Regions from separate parts of the Oceanobacillus sp. FSL K6-0118 genome, predicted to be linked through region 2. Evidence: riboswitches for the same ligand, from Rfam matches in the RefSeq annotation. Region 2 holds a riboswitch; each other region holds the start of a gene.

Region 1 (6,996 bases), 1.1 Mb from region 2:
AGTTGACTTCTTTGTTCCCCTTAAGCTTGAGGTGGGGGTCTTACTGCCCGTTTAAGCTTGTCTATCTTTTATCCATTTTATTAGTGATATAGTCTCCAATAAATTGGAAAATAAAAACGATAATTAAAATCAGAATCGTACATAGTAAAACAACATCAAATTGCCTTCTCTGGAATCCGTAAAAATATGCATAGTCCCCTAGTCCCCCGGCGCCGATAACACCTGCCATTGCGGTATACCCAATTAATGCTATGGCGGTTACGGTTAAACCAGAAACTAAAGCTGGTTTTGATTCAGGGATAAGCACTTTAAAAATAATCGTACTTGTTTTTGCCCCCATAGATTTTGCCGCTTCGATTACCCCTTTATCTACTTCACGAAAAGCAATTTCAGCTAATCTAGCATAAAAAGGTGCCGATCCGATGATCAGGGCCGGTAGAGCAGCTGTAGGTCCCCGAACCGTTCCTACAAGAAAATTCGTAAATGGGAAAAGTAATAGTATTAATATGATAAAAGGAATAGCTCTAAAGACATTGACAATACTCGCAACGATAACGTTAAAAGTTGTATTTTCCCAAATTGCATCTTTAGATGTTAAGTATAATAGTAAACCAAGGATAATACCTATAATAGCTGTACCAATAAGTGCGATAATAGTCATATAAAAGGTTTCATAAGTTGCAGTCCATATATCTTCCATCTTTATATTAGTCAGCATTACGTATAACCTCCACTTCTACTGAGGTTTCATGGTGAATGAATTCAATCGCATTACTAATATCTTTTTCATTACCTATAAATTGCGTAATTAATGTTCCAAATCCACCTGTTTGTGTCTGCGTAATTTTACCTTGCAAAATATTAATGTCAATTGGGAATTTCTTCGCTAATTGACTTATTAAAGTCTGATTTGTTGACTCTCCGATAAAACGCAAACGTAATAGAACACCGTCATGGTTTACATTATGTAACAGATTCTCAATATCTTCTGTTTCATCTTCAGAACCCGGCTCCATTAACTGAGCTACGAATTTTTTCGTCACAGGTTGTTTGGGATGAGAGAAAACATCAAGGACATCACCTTGCTCCACGATTTTCCCTTTTTCCATTACGGCAACCCTATTACAAATTTTACGAATCACATTCATTTCATGAGTAATCAAAATGACTGTGAGACCAAGCTTCTGGTTAATGTCGACTAATAAATCTAAAATAGCATTGGTTGTTTCTGGATCTAGTGCCGAAGTTGCCTCATCACAAAGCAATACTTTCGGATTGTTTGCTAATGCACGTGCTATCCCAACACGTTGCTTTTGACCTCCACTTAATTGAGAAGGGTATGCTTTTTCTCTACCAGATAACCCTACTAAGTCAATTAATTCTTGGACTATTTTTACTCTTTTTTCTTTGGAAACCCCTGCAATTTCAAGTGGAAAAGAGATATTATCTTCAACCGTACGGGACCATAACAAATTGAAGTGTTGGAAAATCATCCCAATTTCCTTTCGTGCGGAGCGCAACTCATTCTTTGTTAATGAGGTGATTTCTTGTTTATCAATAATAACATTTCCTTCAGTTGGTTCCTCCAGGCGGTTTAGTAGTCGTACGAATGTACTTTTTCCAGCACCACTGTAGCCTATGACACCAAAAATCTCACCATTCTCTATATCAAGGGTTAAATCATCTACCGCTGTTAATTTCTTATTGTCTGATGTATAAACCTTACGTAACCCTTTAATTGAAATCAAAACGAATCCTCCTTCATTCAGCTAGAATCTCTTTTAGTATACAACATCTAGCATTGGAAATACTTGCAATAATCGTGTGATACAAATGTATACTAAAATAAAAAACGCCTTTCTGAACATGAGAACAGAAAGACGCTTACTATGTCATTCCATTCTCTCATCTTTCAAAGCAATATGCTTTGCAGGAATTAGCACCTTTTTCAAACAACATTGTTTGAAGGTTGCCGCGGTTTCTTCAGGCCTTGTCCCTCCACCGCTCTTGATAAGAGATTGATAGCTTACTAGTATAATATTAAAACCATGATAGCACTATGCCCTTAGGTTTGTCAAATAACGAAGCAAAGTTACATATCCCCTTAGGAAACTTGGCATGTCGTCAAGCTTTTTAAGAGAATGCCTTAGTTAACTCAGACAGATAGGAGAGTATTTTCTGTCCTACCGATCAAAAATAAACCTGCTTTTGTCGATTTCACTTCAGTTATTTCCAAATAACTCTGGCTTATACTGAATTAAATAACGATAAATATTTCCTATAGACCTAAAAGCATAGATTTTTTCTTTTATTTGATTTTCTTCTTTAATAAGTAAACATGGAACACTTTCAATCTTGTTGTCATACATAAATTCTGGAAAATACGATGCATTCATTTCATAAAAAATGGTTTCTTTATGAACAGATTCGATTTTTTCTAACATCGTTCTTGCCACACTACATGTTCCGCAAAAAGGGGTGTAAATATATAATAGATATCTTTCTTCATTTAATGCTTGTTCTGTTATTTCTTGCAATGAAACCACCCTATACCGATTAAATTGAACGAATAATCATTTAAAATTCTTTTATTAAGAATAAAGGGTTAACTGAGAAATGTTTACCAACTAGTGTAGTTGCAAGGATATGTTCGGGTGTTGTTGCAACCTCCCTATATTCACTACTTACATAAATATGATCAGCATGTGGTAATTCACGCGCAAGCTGCTTTCTGAGTTTTATTCCTGAACGATCTTCGTCCACTAAAATAAAAACATCCCTATCATCTAATTGATACATTTCTAACATCTCGTCAAATCGCTCTACTCCTAGTGTACCGTTCGTACAGACAATCGTTACGTCGTCATTGATAACTTTTTCGATTTGACGTTTATCGGTCAACCCTTCTACAATGATTACTTTTTCCGAATCAGACGTTATCATCACACAGCACTCCCCATGTAAGCAAGTAAGATGCTCGTTATAAGTATCCTGTTTACATAAGTATATGATAAAATGGAGGATAACTATACGCTTTTTAGAATAAATGTACGTTAGCCATGTTTTTTTGTTTTAATTATCTATTAGTTCCTCGTACTCATTTGGCTTCAACATTGAATCTAATTCAGACTCACTTGATGGTTCTACTACAATCATCCATGCTTTTTCGAAAGGTGACTCATTCACAAATTCTGGATGATCTTCTAATTCATCATTTACTTCAACTACTTTTCCGGTTATTGGAGCGTATAGCTCAGACACCGTTTTAACTGATTCAACACTACCGAATGGTTCATTTAATTTAATCTCATCGCCCACTTCAGGCAGTTCCACGAATACAATATCTCCTAGTTCATCTTGTGCGAAGTCCGTAATCCCAATACGTACGTTATCCCCTTCTTTTTTTACCCATTCATGCTCTTTTGAATATAATAAATCTTTTGGTAAACTCATCATCTATCCCTCCAAATGTTCGTTTGTATAATCCTATTACTTATAGGAAAAACTTATGTTTATAATGCTGTTCAAAAAGGGCCAAGATCAGCTAAATTCGCAGTGTTTTTTTCACCAGACTTTTGAACAACCTCTATAACCAATTTTCTGTAAACATCTCTTCTTTAAATCCAACCGTTACTTTATTTCCATCTGTAACTATCGGACGTTTAATTAGCATCCCATCTGAAGATAAAATTTCTGCCATTTCCTCTGTGGATGCATCCTTAATCTTTTCTTTTATATTTAATTCTCTATATTTTTTCCCACTTGTGTTAAAGAATTTCTTTGCAGGTAATTCGCTCTTCTTTATGAGACTTAATAACTCTTCTTTTGTAGGTGTTTCTTCTACAATATGAATTGCATGATACTCTATTTGATTATCATCAAACCATTTTTTTGCTTTTTTACATGTTCCGCAGTTTGGATACCAGTAAAAAGTTAATGCCATTATGTACACTCCTTGCTCATGATCATTTCTTCTATCTTATCATGTTTTCCAGCTAAATACATTAGTTTGACTTATCACTGGCGATAGATAGACTTTACTAGAATCAAACATGAAACTATAGCATTCATACCAAGTTATCAGTATTCACTCGCTGAATATCAGTACAACTCAACCTGAAAAGCAAATAAAGATATGATTCCCATTATATTTCGGGAATCATATCTTTTTCTTTGTTTACCAGGGAATTATAAAATTCGCTGCATGTGGATAATTATTCAGAGAAGGCCACGTCCAGCTCCAGCGCCTTTGTTCTTTCAAAATCAAACTACATATTTTTCTTCTTCAATAATTTTAGCGGCAATTTCACGCTTTTTCTTCACAACGTTAAATGGGTTGTGACGTGTTAATTTACGTAAGGAAGATAACATCATACGTAAAGTATCTCCTTCGCTGGCAGCGATAATCGTTTCTTTCGCATCAGCTTCCACACGATTAAATGCTTCTTGTACGTACACTTGTGTATAAAGAAGTTTTTGGTTATTAGCTGCTTCTCCGGATTTTTTTATTGCCTTTTCTGTCCGTAGAATAGCCGCTTCCATATTATAAACCTCGGAAACCATATCTGCCAAGTTCACAAGGATTTCCTGCTCAAATTCAATCTTTTGCTGGTATTTTTGAACAGCTAACCCTGCAGCAAACAATACGATTTTCTTCGCATTTTTAAGTAAGTATTTCTCTTGTTCCAATGTACCAGTTCCAACCTGTTCAGGCATCTTCGTTACTAATTCTTCTTGAAGATCTTGAGCTTGTTGCATTAAAGGTAATTCACCTTTCATCGCCTTCTTCAATAAAGTTCCAGGTACAATCAATCGGTTAATTTCATTTGTTCCTTCAAAAATACGATTAATTCTTGAATCTCGGTACATTCTTTCAACTGCATATTCTTGAATAAATCCATTTCCACCATGTAGTTGAACTGCTTCATCTACTACATAATCCAATACTTCTGTAGCCGTAAATTTATTTAATGAACATTCTATTTGATATTCGGCTATAGCTGCAGCTACTTCCCTTCCATCATTTAATTGCTCATCTGTTAAAGCTCCCATTCTTTGTTCGAATAATCCAACTGTACGATATACAGAACTTTCGTTAGCATAGATACTTGCAGCCATCGTAGCAAGTTTTTCCTGTGTTAAAGAAAAACTAGAAATCTTCGTATTAAATTGCTTACGTTCATTTACATATTTCACACTAGCTTCAAGAGCATCTTTTGCCCCACCAATTCCACCAATGGCCAATTTATATCTTCCAACATTAAGAATATTAAAGGCTATCTTATGTCCTTTCCCTTTTTCACCTAAAAGATTCTCTACTGGGACCTGTGCATCATCTAAAACTAGCGTTCGTGTAGAGGATGATTTAATTCCCATTTTCTTTTCTTCCACACCAGTAGAAACTCCCGGATAGTCTCGTTCAACGATAAAGGCACTGAAGTGTTCTCCATCAATCTTTGCATAGACTACAAATATATCAGCAAAAGCAGAATTCGTAATAAATTGTTTTTCGCCATTTAATACATAATGTGTTCCAGCCTCATTTAAAACTGCGGTTGTTTTGGCTCCCAATGCATCTGACCCTGATGTAGATTCTGTTAGCGCATATGCTGCAATTAGTTCACCAGTTGCAAGTTTTGGTAAGTACTTTTTCTTTTGTTCTTCATTACCAAAAAATACGATTGGAAGAGAACCGATCCCTACGTGTGCACCATAAGAAAGGGAAAAACCACCAGCTCTTGAGAATTCTTCTGTAATTAGAGCAGAACTTGTCTTATCTAAACCTAATCCACCATATTCTTCTGGGACATCAGCTCCTAGTAGACCTAATTCTCCAGCCTTTTTGAGAAGATTTTTATTTAAATCGAAGTTCTGATTTTCTAACTCTTCTATGTTTGGTAATACCTCTTTATCAACGAAATCATGTGTTGTTTTAGCAATCAGTTTTTGTTCATCATTGAAATCTTCTGGTGTTATAACATCGTCACTTGTTAAGTCTTCTGTTAAAAATGCTCCACCTTTAAATAACTTTTCCTTTGTTTCACTCATTTTCTTCATCCTTTCTAAAATAGATTACTAGTTTTTATAAAATTGAGTGTTCAAAAAGGAGGATAAAAAGGACCGAGAAGTTCAAGGCGGCTTTGCGCCCAACGTCGGCATACCCCTTTTGCAGGGGCATGTCATTTTTACCGTACTTTTTGAACATCCTATAAAAGTTCAAATACACCGGCTGCCCCCATGCCCCCACCGATACACATGGTAACGACACCAAATTGAACATCTCTACGCTTCATTTCATTCATTAAGGTTAGGGTTAATTTTGTACCAGTGCAGCCGAGTGGATGGCCAAGAGCAATTGCCCCACCGTTGACATTTACTTTATCGATATCTAAGTCCAAAGCATGAATGACGCGTACTGCTTGTGCAGCAAATGCTTCATTTAATTCAAATAAACCTATATCAGATAATTCCAATCCTGCAATTTGTAATGCTTTGGGAATAGCAGCTACGGGGCCAACCCCCATAATTTCAGGTTCAACTCCTGCAACCGCAAAGGAGCGGAATTTAACAACTGGGGTTAATCCAATTGATTTTGCCTTTTCCCGATCCATTACTAAAACGGAAGCAGCTCCATCACTCATTTGTGAGGAATTACCTGCTGTTACAGTCCCTTTATTTTTAAAAGCTGGACGTAACTTGGATAACGTTTCTACACTCGTTTCCGGTCTCACTCCTTCATCGATTTTAAACGTAAAGGATTCTTCATCTATTTTATTGTTATTTCCTAAAACACGTTCCTTTACATCAACAGGAACAATTTCATCTGTAAAGCGTCCCTCTTGAATAGCTTTAGCAGCACGTTCATGACTTCTTGTCGCAAACTCATCTTGGTCAGTTCTAGATATGCCAAAACGACTTGCTACCTCCTCGGCTGTATGACCCATGCTCATGTAATACCCGGGTGCATTCTCAACTAATTTCACGTTTGGCTTAATC
Region 2 (6,996 bases):
CATCATAGATCACACTAATCGGTGTCCAAGGAGCACAATTTGATGCAAGTGTCGGGATTAAAACATATGGGGTATGTGTGAGATGGGCTGAAGATTTTACAAGATCAAGAACCTTTCCTCCCCCAACACCAATGACAGCATCCACTTCCGCTTCCGTTATAACGTTAGATAAGGTATCGATTTCATTTAAGGAACATTCCCCATGATATAGGTATGCTTCACTTGAAATTTCTGAAAAAGAATTCCAGTAAGGCTTAACAGCTTCCCAAGACTTGGTTCCATGAACAATCAGTACCTTACGAAATCCACGCTCGATTAATTTATTTTCTAATCCGTTTAAAATTCCTTCTTCTAATATGTATTCACTTGGTGCTCCATGCACAGATATTGTATTTGTCATTATGCTCTCTCCTTTGTATATGAAAAAGGAGAAGGCTTAAGCCCCCTCACTCTTAACCATAAGAATAATCATTACTCAGTCATCCAGCTTGGTTTTCCAAACCCTTCGAATTCCTCATCAATCACTTTTTCAAATTCGTCTGATTCTACTACCTGAACAAGGTCCTTCGCTAGTTGACTATCTTCATTTTCAGCTTTAACAGCTATAACATTTCGATATTGATCTAACATATCTTCTAATGCTAAAGCATCAAGTAAATCCATATCTGCCGCTAAAGCATAGTTACCTGGTACCGCTGCTAAGTCAGCACTATCAACTGCACGAGGTAATTGACCAGCCTCAATTGGTTGGAATACTAGTTTTTTCGGATTTTCTTTAATATCTTTTTCTGAAACAGTTAATTCATCAGCATTTTCATCTAGTTTAATTAATCCTTCATCTTGAAGTGTATTAAATGCTCTAGCCCCATTCGTTGGGTCATTAGGAACTGCAACAGTTGCACCATCTTCTATTTTATCTATAGAATTATATTTGTTAGAAAATATTCCCATTGGTGCAGTTGGAACAATTTTCAATGCGGATAAATCCATATCATTCTCAGCTTCAAAGTTTTCCAGATAGATAGTATGTTGGAATAGATTTGCATCGATATCACCATTATTTAATGCGTTGTTCGGTTGGATATAGTCACTAAATTCAACCACTTCTACGGAATAACCCAAATCCTCTAGGCCTGGTTTTAACGCTTTATTTACCATATCACTGTACGGGCCAGGAGTAGCACCAATTTTAATTTCTTTTGAATTCCCTGTAGAACTATCGCTAGAACTTTCTTCACCATTACCGCCACCACAAGCAGCAAGCAAAGAAATAGCGATTAGAGCGATTAGTATAAAAATTTTCTTTTTCATTTTTCTTTTCCTTCTCCCTTATATTATTTATTAACAGCCTTGGCAATTTTGTCGCCAATAATCTGTATTAATTGAACAAGTACAATCAATATAACAACGGTAGTAATCATGATGGTGTCATCATAACGGTAGTATCCAAAACGAATGGCAAGGTCTCCAATTCCTCCACCACCGACAACACCAGCCATAGCTGATGTACCAACTAAACTTACAACAGTAATCGTAATCCCTGAGATAATCCCAGATTTTGCTTCAGGTAACAATACATCTTTAATAATCATCCATGGTGTACCCCCAGCTGCAATAGCGGCTTCAATCACACCATACTCAATTTTTCTAAGGGATGTTTCTACTAATCTCGCAAAAAACGGGATAGCCGCAACCGATAATGGAACCGATGCAGCTTTTGGTCCAATCGTAGAACCTGTAAGTTTAATTGTTAATGGAATAAGTGCCACTAATAAAATGATAAATGGAATGGACCGTATCATATTGACGATAAATCCTACAATCTGATTTACAAATCTGTTTTGCAAGAATAGTCCTTTATCTGTTACAAATATTAAAATTCCAATTGGCAATCCGAAAATCACTGCTACAAGTAATCCAACTGATATCATATAAAGTGTTTGAAGAAACACAGTGTTTAGCTCGGGAATTAATTCGATAATATGATTCACATCAAATTCCATCTTTTATCACCTCCACATGTGCTGAACGATTTTCAATATATTGGACCGCCTTGCTTACTTCATCCTTTTCCCCATTAAGCTCCATGACAAAAATTCCTAGCGGTGCGTCTTGAATATAGTCGATAGATCCATGCAAAAAATTACCTTTCACTTTAAATTTCTGTACCATGTCGGAAATAATACTTTCCCCGGCAATTTCCCCTTTAAAAATAACTTTCACTAATGTACCCGTCACCTTTTCTAGTACGGGAGCTGGTAAATCAAATGAAATAACACTTGAAATAAATTCCCTCGTTAATTCATTTTTAGGACTTGCAAAGATTTCATACACATCACCTTCTTCAACGACTTTTCCAGCTTGCATGATCGCCATTCGATGACATATTTCCTTTACTACGTCCATTTCATGTGTAATTAATACGATCGTAATATTCATCTCTTTATTAATCTTCTTTAATAATTGAAGAATCGATTTCGTTGTTGTAGGATCTAAGGCAGATGTTGCTTCATCACATAAAAGAACTTTTGGATCATTAGCAAGTGCTCTAGCAATCCCAACCCGTTGTTTTTGTCCACCACTTAATTGGCCTGGATAAACATCCCGCTTATCACTTAACCCAACCATCGCTAATAATTCCTCTACCCTTGACGCAATTTGATTGGAAGGAACTTTTGCTGCTTTTAGCGAAAAAGCAATGTTTTCAAAAACCGTTTTTTGACTAACCAGATTAAAGTCTTGGAAAATCATACCGATTTTTAATCTAGCTTGTCTCAGCTTTTCACTTTTTAATTTAGTTAAATCAACACCGTCTACTGTTATATTTCCTTTAGTTGGACGTTCTAATAAATTGATACATCGTACAAGGGAACTTTTACCAGCACCAGAATAACCAACGATGCCATAGATTTCACCTTCATTAATGGTTAGTGAAACATTGTTAACGCCACTAACTTCTCCTTTTTTCGTCTGATATACCTTTGACAAATGATTAATGTTTATCATCTATATCCCCTCGCTCTTTTTACAGCCAATATGACATATTTTTACGAAAAAAAATACTCCATTCATCTGAAAGGAGCATCGACACAAACAATGTATCTTCCGCTTATCTTCCAGAATGTGATCATTCTGTTGGACTTGGCACCTTCCCATAAGGGGGTTGCCGGACGTCATTGGGCCAATCCCTCGGTCACTCTTGATAAGTTATATGAAAATTATTAAGTTAAAATTTATTATACGGCTAGTTAGTAAAACTCGGGAGTTTGACACCCTAAAATAAAAAAAACGCGCAAAAGCCTTGGTACGGCTTTATTTTTTTGTCAAATTTTTCATAATTTTATTGCGTAACATTTCGTAATATACTATAATTAAGGTAACATTAGCTGCTTTGGGGGTAATTTTATGCGTATTAAAGTGAGTCGTTCTAAAAATTCCAAGTCTTATTTTGTAATTAAAGATATTTATCGGGGCAATAAAAGGACAACCAAAGTTGTTGAAGCCTTGGGAAATGACAAAGAAATTTTAGAAAAGCATCCTGGTGTGGATCCCTATACCTGGGCAAAAGAATACGCTAAAAAGTTAACACTGGAAGAAAAGGAACGAAACTATAAAATCGTCACCAAATACAGTCCTGCCAAGCAAATACCATTGAATAAACAGACGCTATTTAATGCTGGTTACCTCTTTTTACAATCTATTTACCATGGGTTAAAACTGGATAAAATTTGCCAGAAGATATCTCAGGAGTATGAATTCAAATATGATCTGAATGAAATACTTTCGCGCCTTCTTTATTTACGGATTCTACATCCGACCTCTAAAAAAGGAACGTTTGAACATTCGAAAGACTTACTTGAACCTGCACATTTTCAGTCACATCAAATTTATCGGGCACTTGGTGTCCTCGCCGAGCAATCAGATTACATAGAGGAAATGGTGTATAAAAACAGTCTAAATGTAGTGGATAGAAACACACAGATTCTATATTATGACTGCACAAACTTTTTCTTTGAAATCGAAGAAGAAGACGGTTTAAAACAATATGGAGTTTCTAAAGAAAATCGCCCCAACCCAATTGTTCAAATGGGACTGTTCATGGATGGGTCAGGCCTTCCACTTGCTTTTAGTATGACACCTGGAAATAGAAATGAACAAACAACCTTGAAACCGTTGGAACGTCGTATTTTAAAGGACTTTAACCTTTCAAAATTTGTTGTATGTACAGATGCCGGTCTATCTTCAAATAAGAATCGGATATATAATACTCGAGGAAAACGCGCCTTTGTAACTACGCAGTCTATCAAAAAACTGAAGAAATTTTTGAAGGAATGGTCTCTGGATCCTGAAGGGTGGCGAATACCAGGAAGTAATAAAAAGATAAATTTGAATGACATTCGCAATCTCGAAAATGACCAGAGAACGTACTACAAAGAGCGTTGGATCAAGGAAAATGATCTAGAACAAAAGTTAATTGTCACCTACTCCCCTGTTTATCAGCGTTATCAATCATCCATTCGAGCTAAACAAGTTGAACGAGCGAAGAAAAAGATGGAAAATCCAAGCTCGTTGAATAAACATAATCAGAATGACCCAAAGAGATTCATTAAAGCGACACATGTAACAGACAATGGTGAAATTGCGGATAAGACGCAAGCAACTCTGAATCAGAAACAGATTGATAACGAATCCATGTATGATGGATTTTATGCCGTATGTACCAATCTAGAATCAACTATTGAGGAAATAATTAAGATAAATCATGGGCGATGGGAGATTGAGGAGACATTCCGAATACTAAAAAGTGAATTCCAGGCTCGACCAGTTTACTTGCAAAGAGAAACCCGAATAAAGGCACATTTTCTAACATGCTTTTTGTCCTTATTGATCTATCGCATTCTAGAAAAAAAGTTGGATGAAAGATTTACATGTCCTGAATTAATTAGTACGTTAAGAAATATGAACATGCTAGAATTGGATGGAGAAGGATACATACCTGTATATACTCGAACAGAAATTACGGATGCATTACATGATGCATTTGGCTTTAGAACTGACTACGAAATAGTTACTCAAAAAAATATGAAAAAAATTTTTAAACAAACCAAAAGGGAAAAATAGTACGCAGTTTTATGCCTTAAAAAAATCGCCATAAACATTGATTTAGCAGTGTTTTTGGCGATTTTTAGTGTCAAACATGAGATTAAGTTAAAATTTATTATACGGCTAGTTAGTAAAACTGTCAATGAAGATTCGACATTTTTCTACAATTCCTAATTCATTAGTAACTTGGTAAAACAAAATTCTAACAACAACTATATGCTAATAAAGCATGTTAAAACCTGAGCTTCTTCATCATTGACTGGCACAAAGAGATGAGGTTTTTCCCCCTTGAAATAAGCACTATCCCCTTTTTCCATATAATAATTTTCCCCATCATAAAATAGATAGATAGACCCTTCCAAGATATATATAAACTCATCTTGTAAATGGGTATAAGTCTCCGTACGTAAATTTCTATGTTTAGGAGTGACATGAACAATGGTTGGTTCAATACTACTGAATTGAGAACGGTTTGCTAATAGCTCATAGGAATACCCCATATGTACATCACCAATTTGGGATTTCCTTTGTGATCTCTTCTGCAAAACTAATGAATCCTCTATTTTATCATCTAAAAGCCATGATAACGAAACATGTAATGCTTCACTTATCTTAGATAAAGTAGCTACAGCAGAAGCAGTTTGTCCGTTTTCAATTTTGGATAACATGCTTTTAGATATTCCACATTCGTCTGCAATTTGCTGTTGTGTTTTCTTTTGACGTAATCTTAATTCTTTTATTTTATGACCCAAATTTTTTAAATCGATAGAGACTCAGTCCTTTCCATTTAATCCCTACGAATACCAATGTTTTAATCATAGAATAGTACTTGATTCATAGTCAAGAAACTTCATACAACACGCTTCATTAAACGCATTTAAAAAGATGCTATTTATCGCTTAAATAAATAACATCTCCTCTCATTTAAAGACCACTTGCCAATAATGATCTACTAGGTAAAATCTTACCTAATTGATTTTGAATATACAAGGATGCTTCTTGTATTCTCTTTTCGTTAATACCGGTTTCAACCCCCATCCTATGAAGGAGATATAACACATCATTCGTCGCAACATTCCCTGCTGCCCCTGGTGCATAAGGGCATCCACCTAATCCTCCAATGGAACTATCAAATCGATAAATTCCATAATTCATAGCTGTCATAATATTCGCGATAGCCATTCCCCTCGTATCGTGAAAATGGAGAATAACTTTTTCAGTAGGATATCTTTTCAATATGTCATCCAGTAATGTTTCTACCTGTGATGGAACAGCAGAACCAATGGTATCCCCCAACGAAAGGTCATCAACACCGTACTCTAGTAATTTTTCACATATTGAAATTACAGCATCTGGTTTCATGTTCCCTTCATATGGACAGTCAAATACAGTTGATATATAAGCCGTAACGTGTTTGCCCTCTGCTTTCGCCTCTTCTATTACTTGTTTTAACACTGGGTACGTATCCTGTATCGTTTTATTTATATTCTTTTGATTATGTGTTTCACTCGCTGACATAAAAACAGATGCGCCATCAATTCCTGCTTCAAGTGCATATTCTAATCCTTTTTGGTTTGGAACCAAAGCAGAATAAACGACATTCGGATTTCGACTTATTTGTTTTCCAACCTCACGTGCATCTGATAGTGCTGGAATCATCTTTGGATTAACAAATGAGCTAAACTCTATTTCTTTTATCCCTGTATTTGATAACATATTTATCCAAGCAATTTTGGACTCAGTAGATACCCATTTTTTCTCATTTTGTAAACCATCCCGTGGCCCAACTTCCTTAATTTGTACAAACTTAGGGAGCTTCCCCATCATTAAGCCTCCTGTTTTTTAACATTTTCATAACTTAAAATGTTGACATTCCATTGATATTCTATGTTA
Region 3 (6,996 bases), 1.7 Mb from region 2:
TTATAAAAAAGCGGAAGCGCCCGTTTAGGAATGTATGAAAGAGATATATAAAACATAAAAGCTTAAGGTATTCCGAATAAACTCATATATGAGAAGAGGGAAAGTCATGGAAGAGAAAGTAATATACTTATTGTTTACGAATACGGGTACCTTGTTAACGAGAGTGATTCGATTGTTTACAGGTCAATCGTTAACCCATGTATCTATTAGTTTTGATCAACAATTAATAGATGTTTATAGTTTTGGGCGTAAAAATGTGAGAAATCCTTTTATTGGTGGATTTGTGAAAGAAGATGTCCGTTGTGGTTTTCTAAGAAAATCGGAATGTGAGATTTATCAACTTTCTGTAGAAGATTTGGAGTATCATCGAATTTTGGAACGAATTTGTGAAATGGAAGCGAAAAAAGATGCTTATAAATACAATTTTATTGGATTATTTGGTGTTCTTTTACAAATTGAATGGAAGCGCAGGAATGCCTTTTTCTGTTCTCAGTTTATTGCTTCTCTATTAAATGAAGTAAAGCAAATTCAATTTTCAAAGTCTATTTGCTTCGTGAAGCCAGAAGATATACGAATGCTGGAAGGCCTTCATTTAATGTATAAGGGAGTTCTTGAAAGTTATTATAAAGAGGAGATGGAAGAAGAAGAGCAACTTCAGCGTTTTTTTCTACCATTCTATTTATCTAAAAAGTTAAAACGTATTAAAATAGCGAAGGGGTGAATTCCCTTCGCTATTTTTTCGCCTAAAAGCCTAACTATTCTAATGCATCTATTCCCAACGTTTTGTATGGAATTTGTATACGGAATGCCAAATCATTTGCTTCTAAATCTATCCGTTCTACCGACACGTTGAAATTACTTTTGATATCCATATCTGTTACTGCAACATATATTTCTTCATTCTTTGGATTAATGGTAACCCACTCGGGCATATCTAAATATTTCCCCATATATTCCATTATTTTCCGATTGGGTAATTCCAATAAGCCAATTGAAATGGAACGCTGCTTCAATATGATGTCACCATTTTCTTGAACAAATGGTTCTAGATGAACGGAAAGAGGAACTGTTGTATTAAAAACAGGTAGTTCTCCTCTTAACTGTACATCGTCTTCTAGTAGAATACGGTATTGATGTCTTGAATTATGAAGCACCTGTTCAAGGTAGGCATTAATCAATTCATTTAGATTTTGTTTTGTTGTTCGAACTACAAACTCCGAACTTTCATTTATTATGTCTTCTGAATGTGGCTTTGGATTCAATTCAGATACAGGCCAAAAAATAAGAATAAGAAGAACTATGAAGACCAGGATATTGAAACCTAATAAACTGTAAAATAGCTTTTTCCACTTATTATTTTCGTTTTTTGTCCCTTCTTGTGTATTCATGGTTTTCAACTCTCTTCACTCATAATGTCATGTGATATATATTCCAATACCCGTTCAGCAATTTTGCGATACCCCTGATAATTGGGATGAAAGTTATCTTCCGAAAATAAACTCGTATCTGTGTCCCGGAATAAATCGCTGGTTGGGACAAACGTTACATGATCATTCATTTCGGCAATGCTTTCTGTTGTGCTATTATAAGTTTCCGCAATAGTGTTTAACTCATCAATGTCTTGAAAATACTTTTCAAATGGATTATAGAAACCAACAAGGTAAATTTCAGCATTTCCATTTAAATTCCTTATTATATTTACGATTTTTCTGAGGTTCTGTTCGTAATGGCCTCTTTGCTCAATAAAATCGTTAAGTTTTAAATTCATAATATTCTCTTTTGCAACTTGCATAATATCATTTGCCCCAATGGTAACGAGGACAATGTCAGCCCTTTTAATAGAAGAACGGATTTCCCTTTCATTTAACCGTTCTAACAATTGGTTCGAGCGGTTTCCGCGCTTTCCGTAGTTTTCAAATTTTGCTATTTCATTATTTTCATTAATCGTTCGTTCCAATATTCCAACATATCCACCTTGGTTTGTTTCATCGCCTACACCTTGCGTTAAGGAGTCCCCAATTGCGACAACTCGTGTATGATTAGACAAGAAGAAGTTTAAGGTGGTTTCTAGTACTTCAGATATCCTGTCTGGAAGGGGCCTTTCCTCTTGAAGAGAAGTATGTTCATTAGGTGTATGTTCTTCCACATCCCTGTTTTCTATAGATGGCTCCGTCTGCTCTTCCGCTTTCGAGGGTTCTTCCTCTTGGTTTGTTACTTCTGCTCTTTTAAAGGTTTGCTGGCTAACAGGTGGGTTTAATTCACTTAAATAAGAAATAAATACGATTGCTAAAACTAATAAAATTCCTATAATAATAAGATATTTACGCTTCATGTCATCACACCTAAGTTGTTTACTTTATTTTATGGTAGTGTGAGTCGTTTCACCACAAAAATAATTTGAATGTTAATTATAACATGTTATATTTTCTATACCCTTATATTTTATTCAATAACATATGATTTAAACAAGAAAGAAGAAAAAGAGTTTAAGTCTTTTTTTACAAGATAAGATATATTAGAATAATTAAAATAGCAGAGCAAATTCAAGTACGAATTGCCCTGCTATTTTTGTATGATTTTCAGTTTTAGTGTTGTAAGCTCCCTTCTAATTACACAAGAGCTGCTTCGTTTATATTACCCCTTAATCGATTTAGTTCATCGTATGGATTTTTGCCAGAAATTACAGTAATTCCATTTGCTTTTTCAACGAAATCAAAGGATTCTTCATCTTCAATCCAAAGAATTTTTACTTGTTTATTCTCAAGATCTTCAATGGAAGAAGCAGATAGGGATGCACTTTTAACCCATAAAGCATCTACTTCATTTGGAATTTCTGCTAAGTTGTTAATAGAAACAATTTGAAACCCGAGTTTTTGTAACTTTGTTGCCGCTTCACTGTTGGAAACAGTTGTTGCAATTACTTTCTTTCTAATTCCTCCATTACGGTCAAATGGGGAAGAGAGTAACCATTTAATTGCGTCATCTTCTGTTTCTTTAATAACTGGAGCTTCACCAGTAGCTTTTACAATAGCTTGGTCTAGGTCTTTTAAGATGTCATCTGTTGATTCAAGCCCAATAGATAGACGAACAAGTTCTTCAGATGTACCGCTCTTCTTCAAGTCTTCAGCACTTAATTGTTGGTGAGTAGTAGAAGCTGGATGGATAATTAGTGATTTCGCATCCCCAACGTTTGCAACGTGAGATAATAATTTAATATTGTCAATAAGCTTTCTTCCTACCTCACGTCCACCTTTAATACCGAACGTAATGATTGAACCGAAACTATCCTTCAGGTATTTTTTCGCCTTTTCGTGGGATGGGTGATTTTCTAATCCAGGATAGTTAACCCACTCGACTGCTGGGTGATTGTTTAGGTATTCGGCAACTACTTGTGCATTTTTCGTATGTTGCTTAATGCGTAAATGTAAGGTCTCCAATCCTTGTAAAAATAGGAAAGCATTTTGTGGACTTAAACACGCGCCTATGTCACGTAATAATTGGACACGTAATTTTGTAATAAATGCTGCTGGGCCAAGGTCTGCATATTTTAACCCATTATAGCTTTCATCAGGTTCTGTAAACCCTGGGAATTTCCCATTCCCCCAATCAAAACGTCCACCATCTACAACGACACCGCCAATGGTAGTACCATGACCACCAATCCATTTTGTGGCGGAATGTACAACGATATCTGCCCCCCATGAGATTGGTTTTGTAACGTATGGAGTTGCAAATGTGTTATCAATGATTAACGGAATTCCATTCTCATGAGCAATGTCCGCAATGGTTTCTACATCGAATACTTGTAAACTTGGATTTGTAATAATTTCACCAAAAACGGCCTTTGTTTTTTCGTTGATAGCAGCTCTTACTGCTTCAGGGTTTGTTCCATCTACAAATTTAACGTTGATGCCATACTTTGGAAGAGTATTAGCAAAAAGATTGTATGTACCACCATATAGGTTGCTGTCGGCCACAATCTCATCTCCGGCTTCTGCAATATTCAAAATAGCAAATGTTATGGCCGCCATTCCTGATGATAGCGACAGGGCACCAACACCATCTTCTAAAGCTGCTATTCGTTGTTCAAACGCATCCAATGTAGGATTCATGATTCGAGAGTAAATATTACCAGGTTCTGCTAAACCAAATAAATTTTGCGCATGCTCGGTATCACGGAAAACATAAGAAGTTGTTTGATAAATTGGAACCGCACGTGAGCCGGTTGTTGGATCAACCTCTTGACCTGCATGAAGTAATAATGTTTCAGGGTTTTGTAAATCGAATTTAGACATAGATAATTCCTCCTTGAGTGTTTGATTGGTATGTTACTATTCCAAATCTGGAGGCAGAGGGGATGAAAAAAAGCCCTCTTCCTAAGAAGAGGGCTTCTATTTATACAAATAGCCGATCCTCCTCTTATCTTCCAGTTCATGTGACCTGTAGGATTTAGCACCGTAGAAAAGTAAGAGTTACTAACTTTCAGGTTGCCGGGCTTCAAAGGGCCTATTCCCTCCACCGCTCTTGATAAGAGATTTATTGATTAATGCTTAGTATAATGGTCGGGATTTTATTTGTCAATACATTTCAAAAAAATAAATAATTTTATCTTACCTCAAGCTTCTGGGGGAACAAAAAAGGTAGGTGGGAGATCAACTGTCCGTAAAAATCCGACTAAGGGGATGGAGGAAAACCTCCACAGATGGTTGTTCTTCTTTATACATTTAGTATTCTAACTATTGTATTTCCAGGGGCTTAAGTTTTTTTAAACCTATTCAATGAAACTTAACTAAATGCATATATATAAGTATGGAAATGGAAGGGGGATAAGGACGGATGGGAAAGAAATATAAACATATAGAAACAGCAATTATTCACGATGGTTATGAGGATAAAGAAATGTTAGGAAGTTTGGCACCACCCATTTTTCAGACGTCAACTTTTACATTTGATTCAGCAGAACAAGGGGAGTTGCGTTTTTCGGGGAAAGAAGATGGGTATATATATTCGAGACTTGGAAATCCTACTGTAACTATTTTGGAAAAAAAGATAGCTACGTTAGAAAATGGGGAGCGGGGACTAGCTTTTAGTTCAGGGATGGCAGCAGTCTCGGCTGTACTAATCTCCTTATCAAAAGCAAACGATCATATCTTATGCTCTTCAGGTTTATATGGGTGTACGTTTGGTCTTTTAACCATGATGAAGGATAAGTATAACATGAAAGTTGATTTTTCAAATATGGACACCGAAGAAGAAATCCGCTCCAAAGTAAAACCTGAAACAGCGGTCATTTATATTGAAACTCCGATTAACCCGACGATGCGTTTAGTAGATTTAGAAATGGTTTCCAAGGTTGCCAAGGAATTTGATATTCCAGTTGTTGTGGATAATACCTTTTCCACTCCTTATTTACAGAAACCACTTGATTTAGGCTGTGATGTTGTCATTCATAGTGCAACGAAATATATTGGCGGGCATGGAGATGTGATAGCAGGACTCGTGGTTGGGAAGAAGGAATTTGTGGATAAGGTTGCATTAACTACTTTAAAAGACATTGGTGGGGTTATGTCCCCGTTTGATGCTTGGCTTTTAATTCGTGGATTAAAGACATTACCTTTACGTATGGACCGCCATTGCGAAAATGCGAAGAAGATCATGGAACATCTCAAAAGTCACCCGAAAGTGGATAACGTATTCTATCCACATGAGTCAACAAATCCTGACTTTAGTATAGGGAAGAAACAAATGAGAAAAGGTGGGGGAATGGTATCTTTTGAGATTAAGGGAAACAAAAAAGATGCACAACAATTTCTTAATGCTTTATCGATGATAAAAATTGCGGTTAGTCTAGGTGACGCAGAATCACTCATTCAACATCCAGCAACGATGACTCATGCTGTAGTACCTGAAGAATCTCGTAAAAAGATGGGGATTACAGATCAACTAATTCGATTATCGGTTGGTTTGGAAGCATGGCCAGACATTTGGGACGATTTAAAACAAGCATTAGATCAGTTGAAATAAGGAATTGAATATCCACATGCCGAATCAAAGAAAGCGGGGATTGGGCGTGGTAGAATGGAATATGAAACAATATGGATGGAATACTAAACTTCAATGCATCGTTCTTATAATTAGTTAAATGAAGGAAAAGTAAGTATAATATGGATATATTATTCCTATAGGAAGAGGTGAAACAATGGGAATACTAACTTTTTTATTCGCTTTTATCATCGTAATGAACATTTTATTAGGTATTTCTATTGTTTTTCTTGAAAGGAAAAACCCACCATCGACTTGGGCTTGGTTAATGGTACTTTTATTTATTCCGATTTTAGGCTTTATCCTCTATTTAATTTTTGGCCGCTCCCTATATAGAAAACGTATTTTTACCTGGGATCGAAAAACATGGATAGCGTTCAGGAAGTCAGTAAAGGATCAGATGGGTGTTTTCCATAACCATCAGTTTCGGTTTAATAATCCGAATATGCAGGAGTATTCGGATATTGCCTACTTGCATCTACGAAATGATGATGCCGTTCTTACCCAGGATAATGATGTTCAAATTTTTACGGATGGAAAAAAAAAGTTTGATTCATTAATAGAGGACTTAGAAAAGGCGGAAGATCATATCCATCTTCAATATTATATAATACGAAATGATGAGCTCGGACAAAGAATTGCAAGAACATTAATAAGGAAAGCGAAGCAAGGAGTAGAAGTACGTGTACTATACGATGATTTGGGGTCTCGTTCGTTAAGTAAAAAATTCCTCCATAAACTTCGAAAGGAAGGGGTTCAGATTGAGGCATTTTTCCCTTCTACATTCTTAAAAATTAACTTTGAAATTAATTATCGGAATCACCGAAAAGCAGCCATCATTGATGGGAGGATTGCTTATATAGGTGGTTTTAATATTGGTGATGAATACCTTGGGAAAAAGAAAAAATTCGGTTACTGGCGTGATACCCATTTACGAATAGAGGGACATGCAGT

What was found. Region 2 has a riboswitch for S-adenosylmethionine ahead of MHI02_RS08680 (methionine ABC transporter ATP-binding protein). Riboswitches for the same ligand answer to the same signal wherever they lie in the genome.
Region 1: linked by a shared signal. The riboswitch ahead of MHI02_RS14085 (methionine ABC transporter ATP-binding protein) and the one ahead of MHI02_RS08680 (methionine ABC transporter ATP-binding protein) in region 2 are both predicted to bind S-adenosylmethionine.
Region 3: linked by a shared signal. The riboswitch ahead of MHI02_RS00040 (PLP-dependent aspartate aminotransferase family protein) and the one ahead of MHI02_RS08680 (methionine ABC transporter ATP-binding protein) in region 2 are both predicted to bind S-adenosylmethionine.

Annotation. Positions count from the first base shown of each region.
Region 1 covers NZ_JBBOVR010000001.1:2,753,842-2,760,837, forward strand. Annotated here, with positions in the region: gene MHI02_RS14080 (methionine ABC transporter permease) at 62-718, opposite strand; gene MHI02_RS14085 (methionine ABC transporter ATP-binding protein) at 708-1,748, opposite strand; SAM riboswitch class I at 1,903-2,017, opposite strand; gene MHI02_RS14090 (thioredoxin family protein) at 2,223-2,546, opposite strand; gene MHI02_RS14095 (toprim domain-containing protein) at 2,578-2,943, opposite strand; gene gcvH (glycine cleavage system protein GcvH) at 3,073-3,453, opposite strand; gene MHI02_RS14105 (arsenate reductase family protein) at 3,587-3,943, opposite strand; gene MHI02_RS14110 (acyl-CoA dehydrogenase family protein) at 4,264-6,048, opposite strand; gene MHI02_RS14115 (acetyl-CoA C-acetyltransferase) at 6,207-6,996, opposite strand, start outside.
Region 2 covers NZ_JBBOVR010000001.1:1,670,654-1,677,649, reverse strand. Annotated here, with positions in the region: gene MHI02_RS08695 (iron-containing alcohol dehydrogenase family protein) at 1-400, opposite strand, end outside; gene MHI02_RS08690 (MetQ/NlpA family ABC transporter substrate-binding protein) at 472-1,311, opposite strand; gene MHI02_RS08685 (methionine ABC transporter permease) at 1,335-2,003, opposite strand; gene MHI02_RS08680 (methionine ABC transporter ATP-binding protein) at 1,993-3,006, opposite strand; SAM riboswitch class I at 3,107-3,209, opposite strand; gene MHI02_RS08675 (IS1634 family transposase) at 3,406-5,121, shown strand; gene MHI02_RS08670 (helix-turn-helix domain-containing protein) at 5,316-5,855, opposite strand; gene MHI02_RS08665 (hydroxymethylglutaryl-CoA lyase) at 6,028-6,927, opposite strand.
Region 3 covers NZ_JBBOVR010000001.1:8,402-15,397, reverse strand. Annotated here, with positions in the region: gene MHI02_RS00055 (hypothetical protein) at 107-721, shown strand; gene MHI02_RS00050 (YpmS family protein) at 756-1,388, opposite strand; gene MHI02_RS00045 (SGNH/GDSL hydrolase family protein) at 1,394-2,332, opposite strand; gene MHI02_RS00040 (PLP-dependent aspartate aminotransferase family protein) at 2,610-4,295, opposite strand; SAM riboswitch class I at 4,417-4,534, opposite strand; gene megL (methionine gamma-lyase) at 4,837-6,024, shown strand; gene cls (cardiolipin synthase) at 6,200-6,996, shown strand, end outside.